DNA from 2 places in the Nocardioides hankookensis genome. Region 1 is predicted to be linked to the other one. Evidence: predicted binding sites of a transcription regulator. Region 1 holds the regulator's gene; the other holds the start of a gene.
The links. The regulator LexA, encoded in region 1, represses DNA repair genes until DNA is damaged. The targets are predictions, from matches to a motif close to TCGAACANNTGTTCGA.
Positions count from the first base shown of each region.

Region 1 (5,335 bases):
GCCCGTCCCGGCTCCGAAAATCGCCTCCTCGGGGGGCGTGTCGCGGGCCGCGTCGGCACCTCCGACTCACCCGCGCGGGTGGTTTGTCGGTGCACCACCGACGGCAGATGACAGGCATGGACGAAACCCGGTCTGAGACGACCGCCCGCCTCTTCGCCGCACGGCGCGACGCGGACACCACCGAACGGTCCCGCCTCGATGACGAGCTGGTCCGGCTGAACATGCGGATGGCGGTCGACGCCACCCGCCGCTTCCGAGGTCGTGGCATCCCGACCGACGACCTCCAGCAGGTCGCGTACGTCGGGCTGGTCAAGGCGGTCCGTGGTTTCGACCCCGAGCGCGGGCACGACTTCCTCAGCTTCGCGATCCCGACCATCCGCGGCGAGGTGCGCCGCCACTTCCGCGACCTGGGCTGGATGGTGCGCCCGCCGCGGTCGATCCAGGAGACGCAGAGCAAGATCATCGGCTGCGAGAGCGAGCTCTTCCAGGAGCACGGCCGCGCGCCGCGGCCCTCGGAGATCGCCCGGCACCTCGGCATCGAGGTCGAGGCGGTGGTCGAGGCGCTCGGGGCGAGCGGCTGCTTCGCCCCGGCCTCGCTCGACGCGCCCGTGGGCGCCGACGAGGAGACGCTGACCCAGCGGCTCGGCGGCGACGACCACGGCTTCGACGTCGCCGAGGCCCGCGCCGTGCTGGCCCCGCTGCTGGCCCGGCTCACCCCGCGGGAGCGCACGATCGTGGAGCTGCGCTTCTTCCAGGGCCGCACCCAGTCGGAGATCGGCCGCGAGATCGGCGTGACCCAGATGCAGGTGTCCCGCCTGCTGACCCGGCTGATGGCCCGGATGCGCGAGGAGCTGACCGTCGCGCACGCCGCCTGACGCCACGCCGGGCACAGCTAGGACGCGGCCGACCGGGCCCCGTCGGGCAGGTCGAGCACGAACCACGAGGTCGTCCCCACGTCGTCGCGCTCGGAGCCCCAGCTGTCGGCGAGCGCGTCCACCAGCACCAGGCCGCGGCCGAAGACCCGCATCGGGTCGTCGTCCTCGACCGGCTCGGCGGCCGAGCCGGCTCCGCCGTGGTCGCGCACGGACACCGTCAGCATGCCGTCGTCGAGGCTGATCGTGAGCTCGCTGGTGGCGTCGGCGTGGATGACGGCGTTGGTGACGATCTCCGAGAGGCAGAGCTCCGCGGTGTCGACCGGGTCGTCCTCGACCCCCCACCCCGCGAGCGTGGCCCGCAGGAACCTCCGGGCGGCACTGGCGGCCCGGGGATCGCTCTCGAGCGCGAGCGAGGCCGATCGCACCGAGGCGTCGACCTCGGCCCGACCCGTGGCCACCGGGGTCGCGACGCCGCGCGCCCGCACCCGTCGTACGGCGTCGCCGGCCTGCCGCGCGAGCGTGGTCAGCACCTCGCGCTGCTCGCCGCCGAAGTCCTGCCGGCGGTCGTAGTAGACGAGCAGGCCACCGAGCGGCGTCGTCACGCCCGGCAGCGGGTACGCCGCCAGCGCCTGCGTGCCGGCATCGACCTGGGCGGCGACGAGACCGGCGTACCGACCGGCGAAGGAGTCGAGGTCGCCGAAGACCGCCGTGCCGGAGCGCACCACCCCGGTCAGCGGGACGTCGTCGTAGGCGTCGATGTGGCACCAGTCGGCACGAGCCCCGGCCGGGGAGGCCGGCAGGAAGCGGAGCCGGCGACCGCCGCCCTCGACCAGGGCGACCCCGACCGCGCGTACGTCGGGCAGGGCGAGCAGCTCGCGCACGAGCGACCGCGCGACCGCATCGACGTCGGCCGCGCTGGCAAGACCGACGGGAACCGAACCCTCGCGGTAGTCCCCCACGCTCGACAGCGTAGATCAAGCCTCCGGGTACCGTGGGGCGTCGCGACCGGTCAGGGTCGATCGGCCACAATGGCCCCGTGAGGCGGGGTCAGTGACGGGTGCGACCGGGGGCAAGCGGGCGGGGTCGCGCCGCGGACCGCGCAAGAAGACCACGTCCCGCCCGGCCCTGCTCGCGCTGGCGCTCGGCATCACGTTGTCGGTGGTGGCGTGGGGCTACCTCGTGTACGCCGCCGTCGACTTCGGCTCCACGGCACGCGGCGGCGACTCCCAGGCGTGGATCTTCCTGGCGATCGCCTCGATCGGCGCGGTCGCATGCCTCTTCTTCGGTCTGATGCTCGTCGCCCGGCTGCTGCGCCGTCTCGGCATCACCAAGCCCCCGACATCGACCGAGGCTCCCGACGAGCCGGATGGACCCCGGCCGATCGGCGGGCGGCGCGCGGCGCGCTAGTCCGGGCGCTCACGGTCCGCGAGGCGGCGCACGAACTTCAGGCCCGACCAGGTGTCGTCGATCGCCGCGACCTTCACGTCGACCCACCCGAGGCGCAGCCCGAGCTCGCGCACGGCGTTGTCGTCGAGGTCGCTCGCGATGCCGAGCTGGCGTCGGGCCGCCTTCTTCGGCCAGCAGGTCCACACCATCCCGGCGGTCACGGTCCGCTCGAACACCGCTGGCAACCGGGCCTCGAGATCGGCCAGCCGGGTCTGGAAGGTGAGGGTGACGTCGAGGCCGGAGGCTGGCAGCCGGCCTACGACGCGCGCCGCGGTCTCGCCGAGCTCGAAGCCCTCCGGTGCACGGTCGAGCAGGACGAGGTGCTCGTCCTTGATCCCCAGCTTGCGCACCAGCGGGGTGCCCGAGTAGCCGGCCATGCCGGAAGCGTAGGGGTCGAAATGCCGCGAGGGGCGGAGCCTGTCGGCTCCGCCCCTCGTCTTCCCCGGTCCGTCGAGCGGGGTCGAATCGCTCGACGAGATCTGTGTGGTCGTCCGAGTCAGTCGACCGGGATCAGCAGGCGCTGGCCGGCGATGAGCATGCCGGAGTCGAGCGCGTTGAGCTTCTGGATGCGGTCGATCATCGCGTCGACGTCGCCGTCGTCGGCGGCCGCGGAGGCGATGTCCCACAGGGTGTCGCCGGTGCCGACGAGCACCACCGCGGTGGGCTCGGGTGTGCCGGCGTGGTCGGTGGCCACGGAGCCGGAGGCGACGACGATGCCGACGGCGAGGGCCACCAGCAGACCGAGGAGCACGACCACGACGCGGCCGCGGCGGGTCAGCCGGACAGTGCTGCGCGGCCGGGCGGCGGGCTTCGAGTGGAACATCTGGTCGATCGTCATGGTGCTCATGTGCTTGGCTCCTGGGGGAAGTGGCCTTCTCGATGACACCAGTTCTAGAGGGAGCCACCGACAGTCGCTCCGCAGCTGTCTGGACCGCCGTCTCGATCAGGTGTTCGATCGAACGTGTGTACGACGTTAGAGCACCTGTTCGAACGACGCAAGGCCCCGGGCGAACATTTGTTCGAGCCGTTCCGAGGCGGCGGAGCCCGACACGCCCGTTCGAACAAATGTTTGAACCCGGCGGCCGGGATGGCTAGCGTGGGCCCATGGCCAAGAAGATGGATACGGTGCGCGAGCTGCCCGACGGGCCGGCCGATGCCACCGGGCTCACCCCGCGCCAGCAGCGCGTCCTGCAGACGATCAAGGACTCGATCGAGAAGCGGGGCTACCCGCCCAGCATGCGCGAGATCGGCGAAGCGGTGGGGCTCACCAGCTCCTCGAGCGTCGCCCACCAGCTGAAGGTGCTCGAGGAGAAGGGCTACCTCAAGCGCGACCCCAACCGGCCGCGCGCCCTCGAGGTGTTCCTCCCCGAGGTGATGGCGGCCCGGCGCTCGCTCGGCAGCGCCGACGAGTCGACCACCGACGAGACCGGGATCGGCGACACCGTCCCGGCCGCGTCGTACGTCCCCCTGGTCGGCCGGATCGCCGCCGGCGGGCCCATCCTGGCCGAGGAGACGTACGACGAGGTCTTCCCGCTGCCGCGGCAGCTGGTCGGCGAGGGCGAGCTGTTCCTGCTCGAGGTCTCCGGCGACTCGATGGTCGAGGCGGCCATCTGCGACGGCGACTACGTGGTCATCCGCAAGGAGCAGACCGCCGAGAACGGCGAGATCGTCGCGGCGCTCCTCGACGGCGAGGCCACGGTCAAGACCCTGCAGCGCAAGGACGGAAAGGTGTGGCTCCTGCCGCACAACCCGAACTACGATCCCATCGACGGCACCCACGCCACCATCTTGGGAAAGGTGACGGCGGTGCTGCGCAGGGTTTGATCGCTCGTGAATTTCTGGCTTCCCCTGGGAATCCCCTGATCCGACCCTGACGTTGGTAACAGGGGAGGATCCCTGATGGCACGGGAGGGCCGATGGAAGACGCTGGTGCTGTGACGACGGCACCTGCGCTTGCACGCGAACGGACGGTCCCCGGCTGGGCCCGCGCCCTTCTGGAGCTGCTGCTGATCCTCGCGCTCTGGGTCTTCTACAGCCTGGCCCGACTGCTGGCCAACACCAGCATGCAGCCGGCTCTCGACCGGGCCAACGACCTGCTGCACATCGAGGACCTCCTCGGGATCAGCTGGGAGGTCCCGCTCAACCAGCTCTTCACCGACCACCGCGTGGTCGGCCTCATCGGCAGCTACTGGTACGCGTCGCTGCACTACGTCGTCACCGCGGCCGTGCTGATCTGGCTCTGGCGCCTGGGCGCCGACCGCTACGGGCCGGCCCGGCGTGCGCTGGTGATCGGCACGCTGCTCGGCCTGGCGGCGTACCTGATGATGCCGACGGCGCCGCCGCGCTTCATCAGCGGGTACGTCGACGTGCTCAGCCTGCACGCGGCCGACGGCTGGTGGGGCGGCGACGCCTCGGCACCGCGCGGGCTCGGCGGGCTGACCAACGAGCTGGCGGCGTTCCCCTCCCTGCATGCCGGCTGGTCGCTGTGGGTGGCGCTGGCGCTGCAGGTCTACGCGACCCGCAAGTGGGTGCGCGTGCTGGGCTGGGCGTACGCCGTCGGCACCGCGATCGTCATCGTCGGCACCGGCAACCACTGGGTGATCGACGCCCTGGTCGGCTGGCTGGTCATCCTGGTCGGCTGGGCGGCCGCCCGCGCGATCGGCCGGATCCCGCTGCCGTCGCTGTGGCCGGCACGACTCAGACGAACGTCGGATGAACTCTCGGCGCTCGCGCCCGCGTCACGTGAGGAGCCGCCGGTCGTTGGGTAGGTCGTGACCATGCCGATCACCCCAGACCGCCTCTCGCTGCGCCGACGCACCGTGCTCGCGTCCGGCACCGTGGGTGCCGCCGGTGCTGCCGCCGTCAGCACCACCGACGCCGAGGCGGCCCCCGCGCGCCCCGGCCACCGCCGCTTCCGGCACGGGGTCGCCTCGGGCGACCCGCTCCCCCGCGCCGTGCTGATCTGGACCCGGGTCACCCCGACCCCGGCCAGCACCCCCGGATCCGGCAAGGGC
Region 1 covers NZ_JBHSRJ010000009.1:843,527-848,861, forward strand. Annotated here, with positions in the region: gene ACFPYL_RS23710 (SigB/SigF/SigG family RNA polymerase sigma factor) at 117-875, shown strand; gene ACFPYL_RS23715 (ATP-binding protein) at 893-1,834, opposite strand; gene ACFPYL_RS23720 (hypothetical protein) at 1,926-2,282, shown strand; gene ACFPYL_RS23725 (DUF3052 domain-containing protein) at 2,279-2,698, opposite strand; gene ACFPYL_RS23730 (LysM peptidoglycan-binding domain-containing protein) at 2,818-3,168, opposite strand; gene lexA (transcriptional repressor LexA) at 3,426-4,145, shown strand; gene ACFPYL_RS23740 (phosphatase PAP2 family protein) at 4,256-5,089, shown strand; gene ACFPYL_RS23745 (alkaline phosphatase D family protein) at 5,099-5,335, shown strand, end outside.

Region 2 (5,335 bases), on a different contig from region 1:
GTGGCCCGAGCGGACCACGACGTACGGCGACCTCGAGCGCGGCTACATCGTCACGCCCACCCTGCCGGACGCGCACACCACGATCCGCGCCGCCGTCGAGGAGTACACCCGGCTGCACCCGTCGCGCATCGAGGCCGCCCACGAGTACGTCGCGCTGGTGACCGAGATCCTCGACGAGGCGGGCATCAACTACCTGACCGTGACCGGCCGGGCGAAGTCGATCGAGTCGTTCGCGGCGAAGGCCGGGCGCACCGTCGACGGCGTGCCCGTCTACGCCGACCCGCTGCGCGAGATCACCGACCAGGTCGGCGTCCGCGTGATCACCTACGTGCGCAGCGACGTCGCCGCCGTCGCTGAGGTGCTCGGCTCGCAGCTGACCGTCATCGACGACCGCGACCTCGGCCAGGAGACGGCGAGCGAGGGGCGGTTCGGCTACGCCAGCCGGCACCTCCAGGTGACCCGCAACGGTGGCCCGACCGCGCAGGTGCAGGTGCGCACCGTGCTCCAGCACGCGTGGGCGGAGTTCGAGCACGACATCCGCTACAAGGGCACCGTGCCCGAGGAGCACGCCCGCGACTTCGACCGCCGGTTCACGCTCGCCGCCGGGCTCCTCGAGCTCGCCGACCAGGAGTTCACGACCATCCGCGACCGGCTGCGCGGCGGCGCGGTCAACGAGCCCGAGATCGACGCCGAGGGCATCACGCCGCGCGAGCTGGCGGCGTACCTCGCCGGGCAGTACCCCGACGCCGAGTGGTCGCGCACCGACCACTACGCCTGGATCGCCGGCCTGCTGCCCGAGCTCGAGATCTCCACCCTCGCCGCGCTCGGCGACGTGCTCGCCGACGTCGACGCCGACCAGGTCACCGCGCGGATGGACTACCGCTACCCGCCCGGCGCCGTACGCCGCCTCGACGACGCCCTCCTCGCCGCCTTCGGCGACACCTACGTCGACCTGCCCGGCAACGCTCACCGCCAGCCGCTGCTCCGGACCCGGTTGGAGAGGATGCGCGGATGAGCGCGATCGAGGCGCCGGTGTCGAGCCGGATGCCGCCCTCGGCGTACGTGCTTGCCTGGCTCTGCCTCCTCGGCCAGCTGCCCAGCCTCGCGACCCGCGGGCTCAGTGACGGCGACGGCGTCTGGGTGCTGCTGTCAATGGTCCTGGGAGCGCTGGTGATCGCGTGGTTCTCGGCCGGGGTGCTGCGCGCTCGGATCGTCCGGCTGGTGGTGGTGTGGATCGTGCTCGTCCTCGGCGCCCTGCTGGTGGCGGTCGACGTCGTCCAGAATCCCCACACGAGCTGGTGGGACCTGCTCCTGCTTCTCGCCTCGATCGGCCAGGTCGCCGCACTCGGCACGTTCTGCTCCACGGACTACTTCCGGTGGCAGCGCGCCCAGCCGACCGCCGCCGGCCCCGACATCAGCACGCTGGTGGCGATCGCCGTGGTCGTCGGTCTGGTGGGTGGGATCACCGCGCCGGCCGAGCACAGCGACTCGCCGATCCAGCTCCGCATCGCGCTCTGACGATCACCCTCAGGGCCGGTACGGCGGCGCCACGCCCCAGCCCCACCGAGGCACGGGAGCGTGCTCGACGACCTCGGCGCCGGGCTGCGAGTTCTCCTGCGCGAGCCGGGTGCCCCACTCCAGGTAGCCCACGAGCGCGGCCCGGAACTCCGGGTCGGCGGGCAGCTCGGCGTCGTCCGCCGCGAGGCTCATCGTCGAGGCGAACCGGTGCCGCTGCTCGGCCGTGATCCCGAGGCCGCGGTGGTGGGCGAGCATCCGCTCGTAGCCGCCCAGCTCGTCGGTGTAGGTCGTCGGGCCGCCGAAGACCTCCGACCACCAGGCGGCCACGTGGGCCCGGTGCTCCTCGGTGACCCCGCCCGGGAAGAACCCGCTGAGCAGGTCGTCCCGCTCGACCCGGTCGTAGAAGCAGTCGATCAGGCGGCGCAGCGCACCCCCGCCGCCGGCCCACTCGTAGAGGGTCGGTTCGTCGCTCACCCGCTCGACGCTACCGTCGGAGCCATGACTCCAGCAGACGTCTTCATCGACTTCTTCGAGCGGATCCTCGAGAACGGCGTGGCCGCGGTCGACGGACTCACCGACGAGCAGCTCGCCCACCGTGTCAGCCCGGACGCCAACTCGATCGCGTGGCTGGTCTGGCACACCGCCCGGGTGCAGGACGCGCAGATCGCGCACGCGGCCGGCACGGAGGAGGTGTGGTTCACCCAGGGCTGGGTGGACCGCTTCGGGCTGGACATCGACCCCACCGACCACGGCTACGGCCACACCAGCGAGCAGGTCGGCAAGGTGCAGGCCCCCGCCGGGCTGCTCGCCGACTACCTGCGCGCCACGCACGACGCGACGGTCGGCTACCTGCGCACCGTCACCGAGGCCGACCTCGACGAGATCATCGACCGCCACTGGGACCCGCCGGTCACCCGCGGCGTCCGGCTGGTCAGCATCGCCGACGACGACGCCCAGCACGTCGGCCAGGCGGCGTACCTGCGCGGGCTCCTCGGCGCCTGACCGTCGGCCCTGCGCGGGTACGGCACACGGTGGTTGGGGTGCGAGCGGACCGAGCCTCGAAACCACCACAGCCCGCGGGTCGGTCTGTGCTTGCGCGCCGACAGGCTTCCTACACGGGTAAGGCCGGCGGTGGGCTCCGGCCGCTTCCCGGGCAGCGGGCCCGCCGAAAACTTTTGGAATCGACCGCGCGGAATTGCTCGCACATGCGTTCGAATCGTGGTAGGATCGAGCATGGCTCGACGCACCCGGACCCAGGACTCGCACCTCGCGGGCCTGCTGGATGCCGCGTCCGAGCAGACGATGATCGCGCGAATGGCAGAGGCCGCCCGATTCGAGCTCGCCGCTGCGTGGGCCGAAGCCCACCCGGCCCCTGTCGAGGACGCAGTGGTCGACGAGCTCGGTGACCTGGTGATGTTCGGTGACCAGCCGATCACCCTGGCCGGCGAAGGCGCGCCCGGGATGTCGGAGTTCGCGGTCGCGGAGTTCGCCGCCGCAGTCGGCATGTCCGCCTACCAGGGCCGCAACTTCCTCGGCGCCGCGCTGGAGACCAAGTACCGGCTCCCGCAGATCTGGGCCCGGACCATGTCAGGTGAGATCCCGGTGTGGAAGGTCCGCCGGGTCACCGACCGCACCCACCGACTCGACCCCACCGCCGCAGCCCATGTCGACCGGCAGTTGGCGCCCGTCCTCGCGACCTGCTCGTGGGCCAAAGTCGAGTCGGAGGTCGAGACCGCCGCCGCTGTGGCTGACCCCGAGCACGCCGAAGGCGAACGTCTCGACTGCTCCGCCCAGGCACACCTCGACATCGCGTTGACAGACGCCCACCTCAACCGGGGCCTCGTCCCCATCAGCGGGCTCCTCGAGTACACCGACGCCCTCGCCCTCGAGACACAGATCAAAGCAGGCGCCCACGCACTCCTGACCGAGCACCCCGAGCTCGACCTCGACATCCGCCGTGCGATGGCCGCCGGACAGCTCGGTGGCGATGCTGCTGTGCCGCGGGAGGTGGTGGTCTACGCCCACCACCAGTCCAACGACGCCCACGGCATCGTCGGTGTCGAGAGCGGTCACCTGCCGTACGCCACCATCGAGCAGCTCCACGAATGGTGCGCCACCAACGGCACGAAGGTGTCGATCCGGCCGGTGCTGGACCTGTCCGAGGAGATCAGCACCGACGCCTACGCGCCGACCGCCCGACAGCGAGAACAAGCGATCCTCACCACCCCGACCTGCGTGTTCCCGCACTGCAGCAAGACCGCCCGGGGTTGCGACCTCGACCACATCACCGCCTACAGCCAGGGCGGCAGAACCACGTCATGGAACCTCGCCCCGCTGTGCCGCTTCCACCACCGCGTGAAGACCTTCAGCGCGTGGACCTACCGGCGCACCTCCCGCACCGGCTTCGAGTGGACCTCCCCGAAGGGCCGGGTCCACCCCGTCGACTTCACCACCGAACACCGACGACGAACCCGCTGACCCCCACCCCACCGGCACCGTCGGTGGGGCCACAGTCATGTCCGGGACCCGATCACGCCGGTTCTGCTACGACCCGGGCCACGACGGTCGACCCGAGACCACCCGCAACCCGACCAGCCACTGGAAATCGCCCCCGCAACCACAGCGAATGGTGACCACGTTTCCCGTCTGTCGCGTGACCCACGGTGACTACGGCGGACCGCGGCGCTGGGTAGATCAGCACCGCTCGGTCGAGCCCACGAGCTCGCAGGAGGAGTCGTCGTGGTCGAGCAGGGCGCCCTTCGTGATGACGAGCCACGGGACAGCGAGGATCGGCGCGAGCACGAGCAGCGCGAGCAGCACGGCGCCGACGGTCCAGAGAGCTGTCCGTCGCCGCTCCCGGGCCACCCGCTCCTCGAGACCGGGGTCCGGTGCGGCCGGGAAGGGAGGCAGTCCAGGCCACGGCGTCATGCACCTGAGCATGGAGTGCGTCGGCGGCGCGCGCCATCAGCCGATCGGACCCGTCGGTGCGGGTCGACGAGTGTCAGGCGTCGGCGCCCTGCGCGGCCGGCACCACGCAGGCCGCGGTCACCGGGGCGCCCTCGCAGCAGGGGCGGATGTAGCCGCACCGATCACAGCGCGAGTGGGAGGTCTCCCACCGCATCGTCGCCCCGCAGCCGTCGCACTCCATCGCGTCCATGGGACGCGATCCTGCCACCGGCCGACTACGCGGAGGTGGAGGCGCGCGTTGCCTTCTCGAGCAGCTCGCGCAGGGCAGCGGCGTCGACCTCGGGGCCGTACGCCGGCTGGTCGCGGTCGAAGCGCCAGCCCTCGGCGAGCGGGCCGACGTCGACGACGTCGTACCCGATCCCGTCGGTCAGCGCGGCGACCGTGGCCTTCGCGGCGGCGTCGTCGCCGGCGAGGGGCAGCGCACGGCGACCGTCGGTGCCGGCCGGGACGCCCTGGGTCAGCAGGTGGTCGGCGCGGATCGCGTTGAACAGCTTCACGACGTACGACGTGGGCAGGTGCGCCTGGAGCGCTTCGCTCGGCGTCGAGCGGCCCTCGTCGATGTCGACGTCGTGGCCGTCGCGCTCCCAGTAGTAGTTGTTGGTGTCGATGACGACCTTGCCCGCGAGCGGCTCGACCGGGATCTTGTCGACGGCCAGGAACGGCACCGACACCACGACGACCTCGCCGGCCGCGGCGGCCTCGGCGGCGGTCGCGGCTCGGGCCGTCCCACCGATCTCCTGCACCAGGTCGGCGAGCGTCTCCGGCCCGCGCGAGTTGCTGATGACGACGTCGTGCCCCTGCGCCGCGAAGAGCTTCGCGAGGGTGCCGCCGATGTTGCCGCTGCCGATGA
Region 2 covers NZ_JBHSRJ010000001.1:136,723-142,057, reverse strand. Annotated here, with positions in the region: gene ACFPYL_RS00630 (DUF429 domain-containing protein) at 1-1,015, shown strand, start outside; gene ACFPYL_RS00625 (hypothetical protein) at 1,012-1,518, shown strand; gene ACFPYL_RS00620 (group II truncated hemoglobin) at 1,528-1,992, opposite strand; gene ACFPYL_RS00615 (mycothiol transferase) at 2,017-2,520, shown strand; gene ACFPYL_RS00610 (HNH endonuclease signature motif containing protein) at 2,752-3,996, shown strand; gene ACFPYL_RS00605 (hypothetical protein) at 4,213-4,446, opposite strand; gene ACFPYL_RS00600 (hypothetical protein) at 4,520-4,675, opposite strand; gene ACFPYL_RS00595 (NADPH-dependent F420 reductase) at 4,701-5,335, opposite strand, start outside.
Region 2: a site for LexA is predicted at 2,718-2,733, ahead of ACFPYL_RS00610 (HNH endonuclease signature motif containing protein). Genes of this name have one in related genera too.